2 regions of the Streptomyces sp. NPDC059828 genome follow, and region 1 is predicted to be linked to the other one. Evidence: riboswitches for the same ligand, from Rfam matches in the RefSeq annotation. Region 1 holds a riboswitch; the other holds the start of a gene.
What was found. A riboswitch is a leader RNA that binds a small molecule or an ion and turns the genes downstream of it on or off. The one in region 1 is predicted to bind S-adenosylmethionine.

Region 1 (9,529 bases):
CCGGCCCCGAGCCTGCCCTCGGCGAGGCCCCCGGCGCGGACGTCGTGCCCGAGGGCGACGGGCACGCCGTCGAGCCGCTCCGTCAGCAGGTCGCGCAGGGGTACGTCGCGCCAGCCGAGGTTCGCGGCGTAGACGGCGATGCCGTGGTCGGCGTCGACGATGCCGGGGACGGCGAGTCCGGCGGCGAGGGGGGCGTGGCCGTGGCGGGCCTCGCCGTGTGCGCGGAGCTCGTCGGCGAAGTCCAGTACGTCGCCGACGACCGCGTCCGCGCCGCGGTGGCGGCCGGTCGCCCGGCGTGCCTCGTGGAGCAGTGCTCCGTCGGGTCCGACGAGGGCGCCCTTCATGCTGGTGCCGCCCACATCGAGGGCGATGACGTGTCTCACGCGTACAGTCTGGCGCGGAACCCTCGGAAAGGTCTAGTCCACTGTGCGCTCTGCTTGCGGCGCGGGGTGGGCGGGTTGCGCGGTGGGCGGTGCCTTGCGGGGGCATCGGGAGTGTCCGTCCTCGAGCGCCGGACGGGCTGCGTGTGCGGGCTCGCCCTGTGGTTAGCCCTGTGGTTATGGGGGTGGCCTGCTGTCCTCAAGCGCCGGACGGGCTCGGTATGCGGCGCGAGGGGTGGGCCCGGTTCGTGCCGCTCCCCGGGACGGCTTCCGGGGTGTCCGTCCTCGAGTCCCGGACGGGCCGGGTGTGCGGGCTCGGCCCGCTCCGCGGGGGCATGTGCCGTGCGGTGCACCGCAAACCCGCCCACACCCGCGCACCGTTATCGTGCTCGTATGACCGATGCTCAGCCGCTCTCCGCGCGCGCCCTCGCCGTGCTCGCGCTGGAGCGGGGCGACCACCCCGGGCCCGGGGCCAAGGAGCGGGCGATACGGGAGCGGCTCGGGATGTCGCCGGTGCGGTACTACCAGCTGCTGAACGCGCTGCTGGACGACCCCCGCGCGGCCGAACACGACCCCGTGACCGTCAACCGGTTGCGCCGGGTCCGGGACGCGCGGCGGGAGCGCCGCTAGGGTCGGTGCCATGGGCAGCCACCCGTATGAAGCCGACGCCGCACTGCCGGAGCCCCGTACCCCCGCAGGGCGTGACGCCCTCGCCGTGATTCTCGACCGGCCGCAGGACACCGTGGTCGCGCTGGACTTCGACGGCACCCTCGCCGAGATCGTGCCCGACCCCGAGCAGGCCCGCGCCCACCCCGGCGCCGTCCCCGCGCTCTCCGCGCTCGCGCCGCGTGTCGCGTCCGTGGCCGTGCTGACGGGGCGCCCGGCCGGAGTCGCCGTACGGTACGGGGGCTTCGCCGGGGTCCCCGGGCTCGAGCACCTCGTCGTCCTCGGGCACTACGGCGCCGAGCGCTGGGATGCCGTCAGCGGAGAGGTGCACGCCCCCGCCCCGGACCCGGGCGTCGACGCCGTGCGCGCCGAGCTGCCGGGGGTGCTCGCTGCCGTCGGTGCCGGGGAGGGCACCTGGATCGAGGAGAAGGGGCGCGCGGTCGCCGTGCACACCCGCCGCGCCGATGACCCGGAGGCCGCGTTCGAGGCGCTGCGCGCTCCGATCGCCGAGCTGGCAGCCCGCCATGGGCTGATCGTCGAGCCGGGCAGGCTGGTCCTCGAGGTGCGCCCGCCCGGGGTGGACAAGGGCGTCGCGCTCACCGATTACGTACGCGAGAAGCGGGCCGGAGCCGTGCTGTACGCGGGCGACGACCTGGGTGATCTCGCCGCCTATGCCGCCGTCGAGAAGCTTCGCTCCGACGGGGTCCCCGGGCTTTTGCTGGCCAGCGGGACCGAGGTCCCCGAGCTCGCCGAGCGTGCGGATCTGGTCCTGTCAGGCCCGGCCGCGCTCGTCGGCTTCCTCGCCGCCCTCGCCGAGCGCGTCCAGCTCCGCTAGCTGGTCGAGGAACCACCGCTGCGGCGGCAGCGCCGTCGCCGCGGCGGCCAGCCGCTTGCCGCGCTCCGCCCGCTCGTCAACCGGCATCGTCAGCGCGCTGTGCAGCGCGTCGGCCGTGCCGGTGACGTCGAACGGGTTGACCACCAGCGCGTCGTCCCGCAGCTCCGCCCAGGCCCCCGCCTCGCGCGACAGCACCAGCGCGCAGCCCGCGTCCGAGACCACCGGGACCTCCTTGGCCACGAGGTTCATCCCGTCCCGGATCGGGTTGACGAGTGCCACGTCCGCCATCCGGTACGCGGCCAGTGAGCGCGCGAAGTCGTCCTTGACGTGCAGGATCACCGGGGTCCAGCCGGGGGTGCCGTACTGCGCGTTGATCTCCTCGGCGACCCGGGAGACCTCCGCCGTGTAGTCGCGGTAGACGGGCAGGTCCTGGCGGGACGGATAGGCGAACGCGATGTGCACCACGCGCTCGCGCCACTCGGGGTGTTCGTCCAGCAGGGTGCGGTAGGCCAGCAGTCCGCGCACGATGTTCTTCGACAGCTCGGTGCGGTCGACCCGGACGATCGTCCTGCGGCTGCCGTCCCCGCCGATCTGCTCGCGCAGCGCCGCCATCCGCTCGTCCACGTCCGTCTGCCGGGACCGCTCCCGCAGGAAGTCCGCGTCCGCGCCGAGTCCGTGCACCCCGAGCATGGTCCGCCGGCGGCGGTGATCGGGCAGTCGGTAGTCGAGGTGCGGCTGGTCGTCCTTGGGCCAGTACGCGGCCACGTCGTAGTCCGTGAGCACCGCCTCGCAGCAGCTCTCGAAGGCGGCGAGCCAGCGCTGGGTCAGGAAGCCCAGCTGGTTCGCCCCGAGCATGCCCAGCAGCAGCTGCTCCGCGATGTCGTCCGGCAGCATCCGGAAGTACTCGGGCGGCGCCCAGGGGGTGTGCGAGAAGTGGCTGATACGCAGGTCGGGGCGCAGTTCCCGGAGCATCCCCGGCACCAGCGCCAGGTGGTAGTCCTGCACGAGCACCGCCGCGCCCGGCCCGGCCGCCTCGGCCAGGGCCTGCGCGAACGCGAGGTTGTAGCCCTCGTAGGCGATCCACTGGCGCCGGAACTCCCGGTCGAACACCGGCTCGAGCGGGGTCTGGTACAGCATGTGGTGGACGAACCACAGGACCGAGTTCGCGATGCCGTTGTACGCGTCCGCGTGCACGGCCGGGTCGATGTCGAGCATCAGCACGCCCGGCTCGGCGATCCCGCGGCGCACCGCCTCGCGGTCGCCGTCGCCGAGCGCGGAGCACACCCACAGGGCGCCCGCGTCGGGGCCGATGGCCGACAGTCCGGAGACCAGACCGCCGCCACCGCGCCGGGCGTCCAGCGTGCCGTCCTCACGGAAGGCGTATGTGACCGGACCGCGGTTGGAGGCGACGAGTACCTGCGCCGCGCGCTCGGAGACCATGTCGGCAACCTAGCCCGTGATGTATCCGCTCAAACGTACAGAGGCCCGGACGGCGGCCCGACCAGGTGTGCTGTCCGGTTTCAGGGGTCCCGGCGGCGGTTGCCACGGGTCGCGACCATCGCGATCACCCCGGCTGCCGTGAGCGTCACGGCGACACCGCCGAGCAGCCACAGCCGCTCGGTCCTGGCACGGGGGGCGGCGAGTCCGCCCGTGTCCGCGGCTGCCGGGCCCGGGGTCAGCAGCACGGTCGAGGCGCAGACCAGGAGGGAGAGGAAGAAGAGGGATAGGCGGAGAGATTTGGGCGAAGGGGTCATATCTGGGCAAGGTAGACAATCTCACTGCTCCTGCTGTGCACCGCCGCGCCCGGCGCCCGCGCCCGTCACCCCGCGGCTCGGAGCCTCCGCGGTCACACCGCCCTGCGGCCCGGCGCCCGCGCCCGTCACGCCCGCCGCCCCGCGGCGCGCCCGCCTCCGTGCGTCACGCCGCCCGGTGCGCCGCGTACTCCGCGATCTCCACCATCGGCGGCCGTTCCTCCGTGTCCACCTCATGCGTCCGCGGTACGAAACCGCCCTCGCCGCGCTCGAACTGCGTCAGCGCCGGACGCACCAGATGCCCACGTGAAAGCCGCAGCTGAGCCGTTCGGTAGATCGCCGCCGCCATCCTGCCCAGCGCCTGCCCGTCCTGGTGCCGGTGCAGCCGTTCGCCCACGTCGACCTGGGCCAGCGCGTCGAGCCCGACCGTGTGCAGCGCGTCCACCAGCAGCCCGAGCTCCACCCCGTAGCCGACCGGGAAGGGCAGCCGCTCCAGCAGTGAGCGCCGGGCCGCGTACTCCCCGCCCAGCGGCTGGACGAAGCCGGCGAGCTGCGGCCAGTGCAGGTTGAGCAGCGGCCTGGCCACCAGCTCGGTCACCCGCCCGCCCTGGCCGGGGGTGTCCCCGAGCGGGCGGTCGTACATCGCCTTCACGAAGTGCACGTCCGGCTCGGTCAGCAGGGGGCCGACGATCCCGGTGACGAAGTCCGCCGAGAACTCCCTGAGGTCCGCGTCCACGAAACAGACGATCTCCCCGCTGGTCACCAGCAGTGAGCGCCACAGCACCTCACCCTTGCCGGGCAGTGCCGGAAGCCGCGGGAGTATCGCGTCGCGGTGCTCGACCCGCGCGCCCGCCTTCGCCGCCACCTCGGCCGTACGGTCCGTCGAGCCGGAGTCCACCACCACCAGCTCGTCCACGAGCGGCACCTCGTCCGTCATCAGCTCGCGCCGGATGACGCCGACGATCTCGCCGACCGTCGCCTCCTCGTTCAGGGCTGGGAGCACCACGCTGACCGTGCCGCCGTGCCGGGCCGTGCGCTTCGCGGCGACGAGCCGGTCGAGCGGGCGGTCGGCCACGGACCAGGACCGCCGGGCAAGCCAGCGCTCCACCTCTTCCAGCACGTGATCTCCATCTCTCTGTCTCGCGGATCGGACGACCCGTCTCAGCGGCCCGGGGGGTCGGTTACAGTCTTGAACAACGCGGACGACCATCGCATGCCGATCGCACCGATAGCACAGCGCGCATCGCGCACCAGTGCACGTCGCACCCGCCGACAATCACATACCGCTCATCCAGAGGGGCAGAGGGATACGGCCCGTTGAAGCCCCGGCAACCCTCCAGCCGGTCTCGTTGCTCGGTGTCGTCACCGCGGCGCAATCGAGGCTCCCGGCTAGGGAAGGTGCCAAATCCGTCTCATGGCGAGATGCGCCATGAGGAAGATGAGGAGAAAGGGCCTCGCCTCCATGGCTGTACAGACCGACGCCACTCCCGAAACCCCCGCTACCGTCGACCTGGGGTCCGCCTCCGGCCTCTCCTGCCGCGAGTGCGGCGAGACCGTCCGGCTCGGCCCCGTCTTCGCCTGTCAGCTCTGCTTCGGACCCCTCGAAGTGGCGTACGACCTGCCGACCGGCGACCCGGAGAGCCTGCGCAAGCGGATCGAGAACGGCCCCGCCAACATCTGGCGCTACGCCCCGCTGCTGCCCGTCCCCGCCGACGTGGCGGACAAGCCCAATCTGAACCCGGGCTGGACCAAGCTGGTCAAGGCCGACAACCTCGCCCGTGAGCTGGGCGTCACCGGCGCGCTGTATGTGAAGGACGACTCCGGAAACCCGACCCACTCCTTCAAGGACCGTGTGGTCGCGCAGGCCATCGAGGCCGCCCGCGCCTTCGGTTTCACCACCCTGTCCTGCTCCTCCACCGGCAATCTCGCGGGCGCGGTCGGCGCCGCGGCGGCACGGGCCGGATTCCGGTCCTGCGTGTTCATCCCGCACGACCTGGAGCAGGGCAAGGTCGTCATGGCCGCGGTCTACGGCGGCGAGCTCGTCGGCATCGAGGGCAACTACGACGACGTCAACCGCTTCTGCTCCGAGCTCATCGGCGACCCGGTCGGCGAGGGCTGGGGCTTCGTCAACGTCAATCTGCGCCCGTACTACGCCGAGGGCTCCAAGACCCTGGCCTACGAGATCTGCGAGCAGCTCGGCTGGCGGCTGCCCGACCAGCTCGTCATCCCCATCGCCTCGGGCTCCCAGCTCACCAAGATCGACAAGGGGCTCCAGGAGCTGATCAAGCTGGGGCTCGTCGAGGACAAGCCGTACAAGATCTTCGGCGCTCAGGCCGAGGGCTGCTCCCCGGTGTCCGTGGCCTTCAAGGCGGGCCACGACGTGGTACGGCCGCAGAAGCCCGACACCATCGCGAAGTCGCTCGCGATCGGCAACCCGGCGGACGGACCCTACGTCCTGGACATCTGCCGCCGCACGGGTGGAGCAGTCGAGGACGTCACGGACGAGGAGATCGTGGCGGCGGTCAAGCTGCTGGCCCGTACGGAGGGCATCTTCACCGAGACCGCGGGAGGTACCACCCTCGGCGTGGCGAAGAAGCTGATCGAGGCCGGAGTCATCGACCCGTCGCTCACCACGGTGGTCGTCAACACGGGTGATGGCCTCAAGACCCTCGACGCGGTGGTCCCGACCACGGGTATGTCCGCCGTCATCCGCCCGAACCTGGACTCCTTCCGAGAGGCTGGCCTCGTATGAGCGTCAACGTCCGCATCCCCACCATCCTGCGCACCTACACGGGGGGCCGGTCCGAGGTCGCGGCGGAGGGCGCGACCCTCGCCGAGGTGATCGCCGACCTGGAGAAGAACCACACCGGAATCGCTGCCCGGGTGCTGGACGACCAGGGCAAGCTGCGCCGCTTCGTGAACGTCTACGTCAACGACGACGACGTGCGCTTCGAGCAGGGCCTCGAGACGGCGACGCCGGACGGCGCCGGCGTGTCGATCATCCCCGCCGTCGCGGGTGGGTGAGCCGCGCTCAGACACCCCCTGAACGGCCCTTGCCGGCCCGTGCGCGGCACGTTCCTGACCCTGCGTACAGCACGTTCCGTCACCCGGTGCGCCCCCTCCGCAAGCTCTGCGGAGGGGGCGATTCCGTTGAGCGCCGCGCGGTAGAGTTGGCGTCATCTCCCCTCGCTGGGTTGTGCCGTGGGCATATGAGAATGCGACCGCGCACGACAAGAAACAGCCAAAGTGTTCGAGCTACTTGCGCTTTTTGTGCGCTTTGCCCGGCCTGACTTGCCCGGGATTGCTCGGAGTTGGGCATGGTTGCCCGATCAGCCATGCTCAGATTTCTCGTCCGTTTGACCTGTTGCAGAGGGCAGTTGGACAGATACATTCAGCCGCGGTCGACGCGTTCCGGCGCACGTTCACAGGGGTTCCTCGCTGCTTCCTGCATGGGAACTCAGGGGAACTCTTCGTGGGCGAGTTCTGACCCGGGTCCGCGAAGTGCGGTCCTGTGCAAGGGCCAGTAATAGGGGAGTTAGGCATGGCTCAGGGCACCGTCAAGTGGTTCAACGCGGAGAAGGGGTACGGCTTCATCGCGGTCGACGGTGGTGCGGATGTTTTCGTCCACTACAGCGCGATCCAGATGGACGGGTACCGCACCCTGGAGGAGGGCCAGCGAGTCGAGTTCGAGATCTCGCAGGGTCAGAAGGGGCCGCAGGCGGACATGGTCCGGCTGGCCGGCTGAAGCGCCGGACTGGAGAACTGCGCATCACGTCACGGAGGGCCCGTACCAAGGGGGTGCGGGCCCTCCGTGCTGCCCGCGTCCTGCACCTCGGTGGTTCCGCCGAGGGTTCTTCGAAGCCGCTCGCCGCCGCCCGTCGCCCGACCGCCACCCCTATTCGAGGCTTCTTCGAAGCCGCTTGCACTCGAGGGGTACGAGTGCTAATCATTGGCGTTAGCACTCTACTAGTGAGAGTGACAACGAAGGACCGGGTCGGTGAGGCTCGCAGGCCGTGTGGGGGCAAGGAACCACAAGGCGTGCAGGCCGTCCGTCGCGGGCACCAGCGCGGTCCGGAAGCATCCTCCCCCGTAGCCCTGCGCGGGTACGGGGAGACCCCCAAGTCCGGGAGGACCACTTCACATGGCCAAGATCATCGCGTTCGACGAGGAGGCACGGCGCGGTCTCGAGCGCGGGATGAACCAGCTCGCCGACGCCGTCAAGGTCACTCTTGGCCCCAAGGGCCGGAACGTCGTCCTCGAGAAGAAGTGGGGCGCCCCCACGATCACCAACGATGGTGTGTCCATCGCCAAGGAGATCGAGCTCGAGGACCCGTACGAGAAGATCGGCGCCGAGCTGGTCAAGGAAGTCGCCAAGAAGACGGACGACGTCGCCGGTGACGGTACGACCACCGCGACGGTTCTCGCCCAGGCGCTGGTCCGCGAGGGCCTGCGCAACGTGGCGGCCGGCGCCAACCCGATGGCTCTGAAGCGCGGTATCGAGAAGGCCGTCGAGGCCGTCTCCGGTGCGCTGCTCGACCAGGCCAAGGAGGTCGAGACCAAGGAGCAGATCGCCTCCACCGCCTCCATCTCCGCCGCCGACACCCAGATCGGCGAGCTCATCGCCGAGGCGATGGACAAGGTCGGCAAGGAAGGCGTCATCACCGTCGAGGAGTCCCAGACCTTCGGTCTGGAGCTGGAGCTCACCGAGGGTATGCGCTTCGACAAGGGCTACATCTCGGCGTACTTCGCCACCGACATGGAGCGTATGGAGGCCTCGCTGGAGGACCCGTACATCCTGATCGTCAACTCCAAGATCTCCTCGGTCAAGGACCTGCTCCCGCTGCTGGAGAAGGTCATGCAGTCGGGCAAGCCGCTGCTGATCATCGCCGAGGACGTCGAGGGCGAGGCCCTGTCGACCCTGGTCGTCAACAAGATCCGCGGCACCTTCCGGTCCGTCGCCGTCAAGGCCCCGGGCTTCGGCGACCGCCGCAAGGCCATGCTCGGCGACATCGCCATCCTCACCGGTGGCACGGTCATCTCCGAGGAGGTCGGCCTCAAGCTGGAGAACGCCGGTCTCGACCTGCTGGGCCGCGCCCGCAAGGTCGTCATCACCAAGGACGAGACGACCATCGTCGACGGTGCCGGTGACAGCGAGCAGGTCCAGGGCCGCGTCAACCAGATCCGCGCCGAGATCGAGAACTCCGACTCGGACTACGACCGCGAGAAGCTCCAGGAGCGCCTCGCGAAGCTGGCCGGCGGCGTGGCCGTCATCAAGGCCGGTGCCGCGACCGAGGTCGAGCTCAAGGAGCGCAAGCACCGCATCGAGGACGCCGTTCGCAACGCGAAGGCGGCCGTCGAGGAGGGCATCGTCGCCGGTGGTGGCGTGGCCCTGCTCCAGGCCTCCCAGGTCTTCGAGAAGCTGGAGCTCGAGGGCGATGAGGCCACCGGTGCCGCCGCCGTCAAGCTGGCGCTCGAGGCCCCGCTGAAGCAGATCGCCGTCAACGCCGGCCTCGAGGGCGGTGTCGTGGTGGAGAAGGTGCGCAACCTGACCCCGGGCCACGGCCTGAACGCCGCGACCGGTGAGTACGTCGACCTGGTCGCCGAGGGCATCATCGACCCGGCGAAGGTGACGCGCTCCGCGCTGCAGAACGCGGCCTCCATCGCCGCGCTGTTCCTCACCACCGAGGCCGTCATCGCCGACAAGCCGGAGAAGTCCGCTGCGGCTGCTCCGGGTGGCATGCCCGGCGGTGACATGGACTTCTGATCGACCTGAGCGTTCCGGGCTCAGGGCCGCACGCCCTCGAGCTTCGAGCGAAGGTTGATCGACCGTCCTGAAACGAGGGCGGCACCCCCACTCCCAGGGGGTGCCGCCCTCGTCTTTTGTGTGACCCGCCTTT
Region 2 (9,529 bases), on a different contig from region 1:
GCGGACCCCGGGCTGCCGGCACACAAGCCGCGCATCCAGGACATCGACGAACGGGCCGCCCGGCGGTCCGAGCGCACTGTCGCCCTGCTGTTCACGCTCTCGATGCTGGCCACCATCGGCTTCATCGCGTCGTACGTGATCTTCCCGGTCGACCAGATCGTCTACATCTGGCCGATCGGCCACATCAGCTCGCTGAACTTCGCGCTCGGCATGACGCTCGGCATCGCGCTGTTCTGCATCGGCGCCGGCGCGGTCCACTGGGCCCGCACGCTGATGTCGGACGTGGAGGTCCCCGACGAGCGTCACGCCGTCGCCGCGGAGCCCGAGGTCAGGGCCAAGGTCATGGCCGACTTCAAGGCGGGCGCCGAGGAGTCCGGCTTCGGCCGCCGCAAGCTCATCCGCAACACGATGTTCGGCGCGATGGCCATGGTCCCGCTGTCCGGCGTGATGCTGCTGCGCGACCTGGGCCCGCTGCCCGAGGTCAAGCTGCGCAAGACGCTGTGGGCCAAGGGCAAGCTGCTCATCAACATGAACACCAATGAGCCGCTGCGCCCCGAGGACATCGCCGTCGGTTCGCTGAGCTTCGCCAAGCCCGATGGGCTCGAGGAGCACGACCACAGCTTCCAGACCGAGATCGCCAAGGCTGCCCTGATGCTCGTCCGGATCCAGCCGGAGGAGATCAAGGACAAGAAGGAACTCGACTGGTCGGTCGGCGGCATCGTGGCCTACTCGAAGATCTGCACCCACGTCGGATGCCCGATCTCCCTGTACGAGCAGCAGACGCACCACGTCCTGTGCCCGTGCCACCAGTCCACCTTCGACCTCTCCGACGGCGCCCGCGTCATCTTCGGCCCAGCCGGACACCCGCTTCCGCAGTTGCAGATCGGCGTGAATGACGAGGGCTACCTCGAGGCGCTCGGCGACTTCGAGGTACCCGTCGGCCCTGCCTTCTGGGAGCGCGGATGAGCACCAACGACGAGAACAGGCGAGAAGCCTCCAAGGGCGAGCGGATCGCCGACTGGGCTGACGGCCGGCTCGGGATCTACTCCCTGGCCAAAGCCAACATGCGCAAGATCTTCCCGGACCACTGGTCCTTCATGCTGGGTGAGGTCGCGCTCTACAGCTTCATCATCATCATCCTCACGGGTGTGTACCTGACGCTGTTCTTCCACCCGTCGATGAACGAGGTGGAGTACCACGGCCCGTACGAGCCGATGCAGGGTGTGCTGATGTCGGAGGCGTACGCCTCCACCCTGAACATCAGCTTCGAGGTCCGCGGCGGTCTGCTCATCCGGCAGATCCACCACTGGGCGGCGCTGATCTTCCTCGCGGCGATGTTCGTGCACATGATGCGCGTCTTCTTCACGGGGGCCTTCCGCAAGCCGCGCGAGATCAACTGGCTGTTCGGCTTCCTGCTGTTCGTCCTCGGCATGTTCACCGGTTTCACCGGTTACTCGCTCCCGGACGACCTGCTCTCCGGCACCGGTGTCCGCTTCACCCAGGGCGCGATCCTGTCCATGCCGATCGTCGGCACGTACATCTCGATGTTCCTGTTCGGCGGGGAGTTCCCCGGCGACGACTTCGTCGCCCGGTTCTACTCGATCCACATCCTGCTGCTGCCGGGCATCATGCTCGGCCTGCTGGTGGCGCACCTGATCCTGGTCTTCTACCACAAGCACACGCAGTTCGCGGGCCCCGGACGGACCAACAAGAACGTCGTCGGCATGCCCCTGCTGCCGGTCTACATGGCCAAGGCCGGAGGCTTCTTCTTCCTGGTCTTCGGTGTGATCGCGGTGATCGCCGCGATCGCGCAGATCAACCCGATCTGGGCCATGGGCCCGTACCGCCCGGACCAGGTGTCCACCGGCGCCCAGCCCGACTGGTACATGGGCTTCGCCGAGGGTCTGATCCGCTTCATGCCGGGCTGGGAGATCAACCTCTGGGGCCACACGCTGGTCCTGGGCGTCCTCATCCCGCTGGTGCTGTTCCCGCTGGTGCTCGGACTGATCGCGGTCTACCCGTTCGTCGAGGCCTGGGTCACCGGCGACAAGCGAGAGCACCACATCGCGGACCGGCCGCGCAACGCGCCTACCCGTACCGCGTTCGGCGTCGCCTGGGTGACGGCGTACATGGTCATGCTGATCGGCGGTGGAAACGACCTCTGGGCGACCCACTTCCACCTGTCGATCAACTCGATCACCTGGTTCGTCCGGATCTTCTTCATCGCCGGACCGGTCATCGCCTTCATCCTCACCAAGCGGATCTGCCTCGGCCTCCAGCGCCGGGACAAGGACAAGGTGCTGCACGGACGCGAGTCCGGCATCATCAAGCGTCTGCCGCACGGTGAGTTCGTGGAGATCCACGAGCCGCTGTCGCAGGGGGACCGGTACAAGCTCACGGCCCACGAGCAGTACGAGCAGGTCGAGATCGGCCCGACGGTCGACGAGAACGGCGTCGAGCGCAAGGTCAAGCGGTCCGAGAAGCTCCGCGCGAAGCTCAGCAAGGGCTTCTTCGGCGAGGGGAACCAGATCCCCAAGGCAACCGCCGAGGAGTACCAGGAGATCACCAGCGGCCACGGCCACCACTGATCTCCGCTTGATCATGACCTGTTGATCCGCTGATCGCCACGGCAGGAGCCCCGTCCACCCGGTGGACGGGGCTCTTTGCCGTAACCGGGGGTGGATAGGGTGGGGGCATCCCGTTCGTACAGACCAACCAGGAGCGACCATGAGCGCTGTGACCCCCGCTGGTGGGGGTACCCCCAGCGGAGCGAGGGGGAGGCTGACCGCGGCGGGCCGTTCCTGGCCCCGGGTACTGGACTCGCTGCTGTACGGGCGCGACCAGAGCGCCGAAGACACGGCCTGGGCGATGGACCGCATCCTGCGCGGCGAGGCGACCGACGCGCAGATCGCGGGTTTCGCGGTGGCGCTGCGGGCCAAGGGCGAGACGGTCGAGGAGATCTCCGGCCTGGTTCGCACGATGTACGAGCACGCCAGACTGATCGAGGTCCCGGGGCGGACGGTGGACATCGTCGGCACCGGTGGCGACGGTGCCAAGACCGTCAACATCTCCACCATGTCCGCGATCGTGGTCGCCGGCACCGGCGCCAAGGTGGTCAAGCACGGCAACCGCGCGGCGTCCAGCGCGAGCGGTGCGTCGGACGTGCTGGAGAAGCTCGGGGTCAATCTGGAGCTGACACCTGACCGGGTTGCCGCGGTCGCCGAGGAAGCCGGGATCACCTTCTGCTTCGCCGTGAAGTTCCACCCCGCGCTGCGCCATGTGGCCGCGGCGCGCAAGGAACTCGGCATCCGCACGACGTTCAATTTCCTGGGTCCGCTGACCAACCCCGCACGGGTGAAATCCCAGGCCACCGGGGTCGCGGACGCCCGGATGGCGCCCATCATGGCAGGTGTGCTCGCCGAGCGCGGTTCGAGTGCGCTGGTGTTCCGCGGCGACGACGGCCTGGACGAGCTCACCACGACCGCGACCTCCAGGGTCTGGGTGGTACGCGACGGCGCGGTGCGCGAGGAGGCCTTCGACCCCCGGGACCTGGGTATCGAGCTGGTTCCGGTGGAGGCCCTGCGCGGCGCCGACGCCTCGTACAACGCCGATGTCGCACGCCGACTGCTGTCCGGCGAGCAGGGCCCCGTCCGTGACGCCGTACTGCTGAACTCGGCGGCTGCGCTGGTCGCGCTGGAGCCGGGCGCCGGCACCCTGGCGGAGCAACTCCGGGACGGTATGGCCAAGGCGGCGGAGTCCATCGACTCGGGGTCGGCGAAGCGGGCACTGGAGCGCTGGGTGGCGGCCAGCAACCGCTGAGAAAGGCTGGGAGAAGTGACGCGAGGCCCAGTCCAGATGGCGGACTGCGCCTTGCGCGTTTCACGTCGTATGGCAGGATGCCTTTCAAGGTCATGAGTGACAGCGATGACGGCCCCGGCCCGCTGTCCGGCAACCCTCCGTCCGTGGCGGGGTGCCCCGGGTGAAGACCAGGCTGTGGGCAGTGAGGTCCACGGCAAGCGCGGACCCCTTGCCGCCCCTGGGGTCCTGGTCCTCGAGGGAGCGATTCTCGTGAGCAAGCGAATGCGGTAGGGCCTCCCGGCCCCTTCCCCCACCTCCGTGCCGGCGCCCGTCGTCGCCGCGTCGAGGCATCACCCGTATACCGGACGGCAGTTGTTCCGCCGTGCGGGTGCTTCACAGCCATTCGCCCCTGTCACCCGGGAGACACCGTCATGCCCGCACGCCTGAACACCGTCGCAACCGCAACCGCAACCGCAACCGCAACCGCAACCGCAACCGAGACCGCCGCCGTCTCCGGCCCCGACGACTCCTGCCGCACCGCCCCGCTGCCCGTGCTCGGCCGCGATGTCACCGTGCCGCTCGTGCTGGGTGGCGAAGTCAGCTACGCCGCCCTCGACTACGCGGCCAGCGCGCCCGCCTTGCAGCGGGTGTGGGACGACGTCGCCGCGTACGCCCCCTACTACGGCAGCGTCCACCGGGGCGCGGGGTACCTCTCGCAGCTGTCCACCGAGCTGTTCGAGAACAGCCGGGTGACGGTCCATGAGTTCCTCGGCTGCCGGGAATCGGACCAGGTGGTCTTCACCCGCTCGACCACGGACTCGCTCAACCTGCTCGCCGCGGCCCTGCCCGAGGGCTGCCGGGTCTTCGTCTTCGAGACCGAGCACCATGCCGCGCTGCTCCCGTGGAGGGACGCCGACGTCACCTATCTGGACGCACCGCGCACCCCAGGGGAAGCGGTGCGGACCCTGGAGGCCGCGCTCGCCGACCGGGAGCTCCACGGCCCCGCGCTGGTCTGTGTCACGGGCGCCTCCAATGTGACCGGGGAGCTGTGGCCCGTACAGGAACTCGCCGCCGCCGCGCACGCCCACGGCGCACGGATCGTGCTGGACGCCGCCCAGCTCGCCCCGCACCACCCCGTCTCCGTACGGGACCTGGACGTCGACTGGGTGGCCTTCTCGGGGCACAAGCTGTACGCGCCGTTCGGCTCGGGTGTGCTCGCCGGGCGGGCGGACTGGTTGCAGGCCGCCGAGCCCTACCTCGCGGGCGGCGGCGCCTCGCGCACGGTGTCCCGTCGCCCCGACGGAGGTGTCGACGTGGACTGGCACACCACGGCTGCCCGCCATGAGGCCGGTTCGCCGAACGTCATCGGCGCCTACGCCATCGCCTCCGCCTGCAAGGCGCTGACCGAGGCCGGGTTCGAGGAGCTCGTCGCACGTGAGCGGGAGCTCATCGAGCGGGTCCGCGCGGGCCTCGCCGAGGTGCCCGAGGTCAGGGTGCTGTCACTGTTCGGGGAGCAGGCCGCCCGGGTCGGGGTGCTGTCCTTCGTCGTGGAGGGCTGGAACAGCTCGCACTTCGCCGCCGCGCTGTCCGCCGAGTACGGCATCGGTGTCCGCGACGGACTCTTCTGCGCCCACCCGCTGGTCAGCACCCTGCTGGGGAGCGACCCGGCCGAGGCCGGGGAGTGCGGGGCCCCGGACGCCACGGCGGGGGAGCGGTCCCTGAACGCGATCCGGGTCAGCTTCGGTGCCGGCACCCCGGACGAGCACATCGAGCGGTTCGTCGGAGCCGTCAGGGAGCTGGTGCGCGAGGGCGCCCGATGGGACTACCGCACCGAGAACGGCCGTTGCGTGCCCGTCGTCTGAGCGGGGCAAAGCGAGGGGACGGTGATCCGCCCGGCCGTGCGCGCTCTGCGGCGAAGGCATGCCGGGCGGACCCCCTGCGGCACGCGCGGCGGAGCGGCTACGCGTCGAGGCCGATCGCGAACGCCGCCTCCAGGTCGTGCTGCGAGTACGTACGGAACGCGACATGCGTGTCCGTCGCCTCGACGCCCGGGATCCTGCTGATCCGGCCCGGGATGACATCCGCCAGATCCTCGTGCTGGGCCACCCGGACCATCGCGATGAGGTCGTACGTGCCGGTGACCGAGAAGACCTCGCTGACGTTGTCAAGACCGGCGATCGACTCGGCGATCTCCGGGATGCGGTCCACGCTGGTCTTGATGAGCACGATCGCGGTGATCACGGCTGGCTGTCTCCCTCGGTGGCCGTGGCTTGGGCTTTCACTCTAGCCCCCAGCCGCAGACCGGCCCATGCGTAGCAGAAGCCGATCCCGAAGCCCACGAGATGCGCCAGATAGGCGACTCCGGGGCCCGATGACGTGTCCTGCGCCTCCGCCAGCCATTGCAGGGCAAACCAGAAGAGCAGCACGATCCACGCGGGAAACCGCAGCGGCAGGAAGAAGAGGAACGGAAAGAGACTGGTCACCCGTGCCTTGGGGAAGAGGCACAGGAATGCCCCCAGCACCCCCGAGATCGCTCCCGAGCCGCCCACGAGCGTCTGAGTGGACTGTGCGTTCGCCACGGCATAGGCGAGGAGTGCCAGATAGCCGCAGCCGACGTAGAAGAGCGCGAACTGCACACGCCCCATCCGCTCCTCGGTCATCGCGCCGAACACGAACAGGAACAGCATGTTGCCGAGCAGGTGCAGCCAGCTTCCGTGGACGAACAGAGCGGTCAGCGGGGTGAGCAGGGCGCGCGGGGAGCCACGCATGAGCTCGCTCGGGATGACGCCCCAGCGTTCGAAGTATCTGGTGGTACCGACGAGCAGGGTGTCTCCGGTGCCGAAACCGGGGTTGAGCCCGGAGACCGGGCCGATGACGAAGACCAGGCAGCACAGCCCGATCACCCCGTACGTCACCACGGGGCCGCTCATGGTTCCCCGGACCTCCGCCCGGGCCGCTGCCTGCCGCTGCGTCATGCACCCGAGCATGTCCTACCTGGGCCGTGGGCAAGGGCCGCCTCGCCGTGTCACGGCGGGCCCCTGAGGTCGTAGGGTTACGGGGAGTACGCGTGATGAGACGGGAACGGCACGAGGACCGGCGCCGGGGGAGAGTGGTATGCGGTGGTCAGTGAGACCATCGAGTCGGTCCGGTGTCGCTGGGGGACGCGGTGGAACGGATCTAACCGGCTGGGTGCGGATTCCTGAGATGAGCGCCCGGAACGCACGGAGACATCAGAGGTGACGGATCGTGGAGCGGCCTGACAGCGGCGGGGACCCGGCCGGTGCGGCCGGTGGCGCCGCGGAGGGGCTGGACCGTCCGCTGCCCGAGGGCGTACGGCGCCAGGTGATTGCCCTGGTCTCGGACGCGTTCGGCGGGCTGACGTTCGGCGACCTCCCCGCCCAGCTGCGGCAGTACGCCCGGTTCACCCCCACCCGCCGCGCCAAGTTCGCGGGCAACGCCATGGCCGCGGCCCTCGAAGGCGACCCCGTGTTCCGCCAGCGCATCGGCGAGCGGTTGCGCGAGGCGCAGCCGGAGCTGGCCGGGGCGCTCGAAGCGGGCGCGCCGCCCGCGGCGGCCGACCCGGTGGACGTGGCCGCTGCCGCGTATGTGCTGCGCCCGACCGGCTGGGTCAAGCTGGTCGCCGCCGCAGGTGAGGAAGCCCAGCGTGCGGACGCCGAGCGCGCCGATGAGGAGTCGCGGCGGGAGCTGGCGCGGCTGCGCGAGGAGGTCGAGCGGCTCAGGGCCCAGTCCAAGGCCGAGGCCGACCGATTGCGGTCCGAGCTGGAGGCGGCCCGTAAGGAGGCCGAATCCCTGCACCGAAAGCTGCGCAGCGCCCAGAGCGATGTGAAGCGCGGTGAGGCCGCACTGCGCCGTGCCGCCGCCGAGACCGAGGCGGCGAAGGCCGAAGCCCAGGCCCAGGTATCGGCCGCGGAGAGCGAGGCCCGCCGCCTCAAGGGCCGGCTGGGCGAGGCCGAGTCGGCCGTGGAGGCGAGCCGCAGGGCCTCCAGGGAGGGGCGTTCCCTGGAGGACATGCGGGTGCGGCTGCTGCTGGACACGGTTCTGGACGCGGCCCAGGGGCTGCGGCGCGAACTGGCCCTGCCGCCCGCCTCGCTGCATCCCGCCGACACGGTGGACGCGGTCGAGCCGGGCCGGATGTCACCGAAGGACGTCGCGGCGCGCGCGCTCTCCGAGACGGATCCGGCGCTGCTCGACCAGTTGCTCGCGCTGCCCCAGGTCCATCTGCTGGTGGACGGCTACAACGTCACGAAGAGCGGCTATCCGACGATGCCGCTGGAGAAGCAGCGGCTGCGGCTGCTCGGTGGCCTGGCGATGCTGGCCGCGCAGACCGGTGCGGAGACCACCTGTGTCTTCGACGGTGCCGAGCTGGCGGCCCCGGTACTGCTCGCTCCACCACGCGGTGTGCGGGTGCTGTTCTCCAAGCCCGGAGTGACGGCCGACGAGCTCATCCGCCAGCTTGTCCGGGCGGAGCCGCCGGGGCGTCCCGTCGTCGTGGTCTCGACCGACCGCGAAGTCGCCGACGGTGTCGCCAAGGCGGGGGCGCGGCCGGTGGCGTCGGCGATGCTGCTCAAGCGCCTTTCGCGCGTCTAGAGCGGACTTGTGCCGCTCGCCCTGCTCGTAACTCATGCGCTCTATGTCCGATTTGGCGGGACGTACGGTCAACTGGCCATCACCGTGTGTGTGATGAGTGTAAAAAAATGAGTTGCTGGAGATACTTTTTTCTCATGAGGATTTGAACTGATCACGGAGTGGTCACTAGGGTCAGGCCTCGAACCTTCGCGCGGTTGATCATCCATCCGGGGTGACAGTGAAGGAACCGCCGATTTCATGCAGTTCGCCCCATTCGGGGGTTATGGCTGCATGGTGCCGGGGACTCAACCCCACTGCCCGGCAGGCGGCTCGAGGAAGAAGGAGCTCGCCTTCGTGGCGTCCCACCGTCGACCCAAGCAGCCCAGCCGCGCTCGTGTGTCCGTGCTCACCGCGACCGCCGCGGCAGCCGTCGCGCTGACCTCCCAGGCCGCTCAGGCCGCACCCGCCAAGCCCAGCAAGGACGAGGTCAAGGCGAAGGTCGACGCCCTCTACCACGAGGCGGAGAAGGCCACCGAGGAGTACAACGGGGCCAAGGAGCAGCAGACCAAGCTCCAGAAGCAGGTCGACGCGATCCAGGACCAGGTCGCCCGCGGTCAGGGCGAGGTCAACGAGCTGCGGGACAAGCTGGGTTCGGTGGCCAGCGCCCAGTACCGCTCCGGCGGTGTGGACCCGGCTCTCCAGCTCTTCCTCTCCTCCGACCCGGACACCTACCTCGAGAAGGCGTCCGCGATCGACCAGCTCGGCGCCAAGCAGACCCAGGCGCTCCAGGAGATCCAGGCCAAGCAGCGGACCCTGGCCCAGCAGCGGGCCGAGGCGACCAAGAAGCTCGACGACCTCGAGGACATCCGCAAGACGCTCGGCGAGAAGAAGAAGGCCTTCCAGGGCAAGCTCGCCGACGCCCGGGAACTGCTCAACACCCTCACGTCCGCCGAGCGGGCGAAGCTCCAGCAGGAGGAGCAGCGCGCCAGCCGCGCCGCCGGTGAGCGGGTGGATCTCGGCAACGAGGTGCCCGCATCGCAGCGCGGAGCCGCCGCGCTCAACGCCGCCGCCACCCAGCTCGGCAAGCCCTACTTCTCCGGCGCCGAGGGCCCCAACTCGTATGACTGCTCCGGTCTGACGCAGT

Region 2: another riboswitch for S-adenosylmethionine. It lies ahead of ACFV6V_RS04930 (aminotransferase class V-fold PLP-dependent enzyme); the one in region 1 lies ahead of thrC (threonine synthase).

The regions. Positions count from the first base shown of each region.
Region 1 covers NZ_JBHWIW010000017.1:43,462-52,990, forward strand. The annotation lists gene ACFV6V_RS13145 (ROK family protein) at 1-383, opposite strand, end outside; gene ACFV6V_RS13150 (DUF3263 domain-containing protein) at 774-1,010, shown strand; gene otsB (trehalose-phosphatase) at 1,021-1,881, shown strand; gene ACFV6V_RS13160 (trehalose-6-phosphate synthase) at 1,819-3,321, opposite strand; gene ACFV6V_RS13165 (hypothetical protein) at 3,402-3,635, opposite strand; gene ACFV6V_RS13170 (glucosyl-3-phosphoglycerate synthase) at 3,799-4,752, opposite strand; SAM riboswitch class I at 4,917-5,077, shown strand; gene thrC (threonine synthase) at 5,071-6,384, shown strand; gene ACFV6V_RS13180 (MoaD/ThiS family protein) at 6,381-6,656, shown strand; gene ACFV6V_RS13185 (cold-shock protein) at 7,174-7,377, shown strand; gene groL (chaperonin GroEL) at 7,774-9,396, shown strand.
Region 2 covers NZ_JBHWIW010000005.1:130,649-140,177, forward strand. The annotation lists gene ACFV6V_RS04915 (Rieske 2Fe-2S domain-containing protein) at 1-966, shown strand, start outside; gene ACFV6V_RS04920 (cytochrome bc complex cytochrome b subunit) at 963-2,588, shown strand; gene trpD (anthranilate phosphoribosyltransferase) at 2,728-3,819, shown strand; SAM riboswitch class IV at 3,908-4,025, shown strand; gene ACFV6V_RS04930 (aminotransferase class V-fold PLP-dependent enzyme) at 4,230-5,660, shown strand; gene ACFV6V_RS04935 (Lrp/AsnC ligand binding domain-containing protein) at 5,758-6,039, opposite strand; gene ACFV6V_RS04940 (rhomboid family intramembrane serine protease) at 6,036-6,773, opposite strand; gene ACFV6V_RS04945 (NYN domain-containing protein) at 7,045-8,406, shown strand; gene ACFV6V_RS04950 (NlpC/P60 family protein) at 8,740-9,529, shown strand, end outside.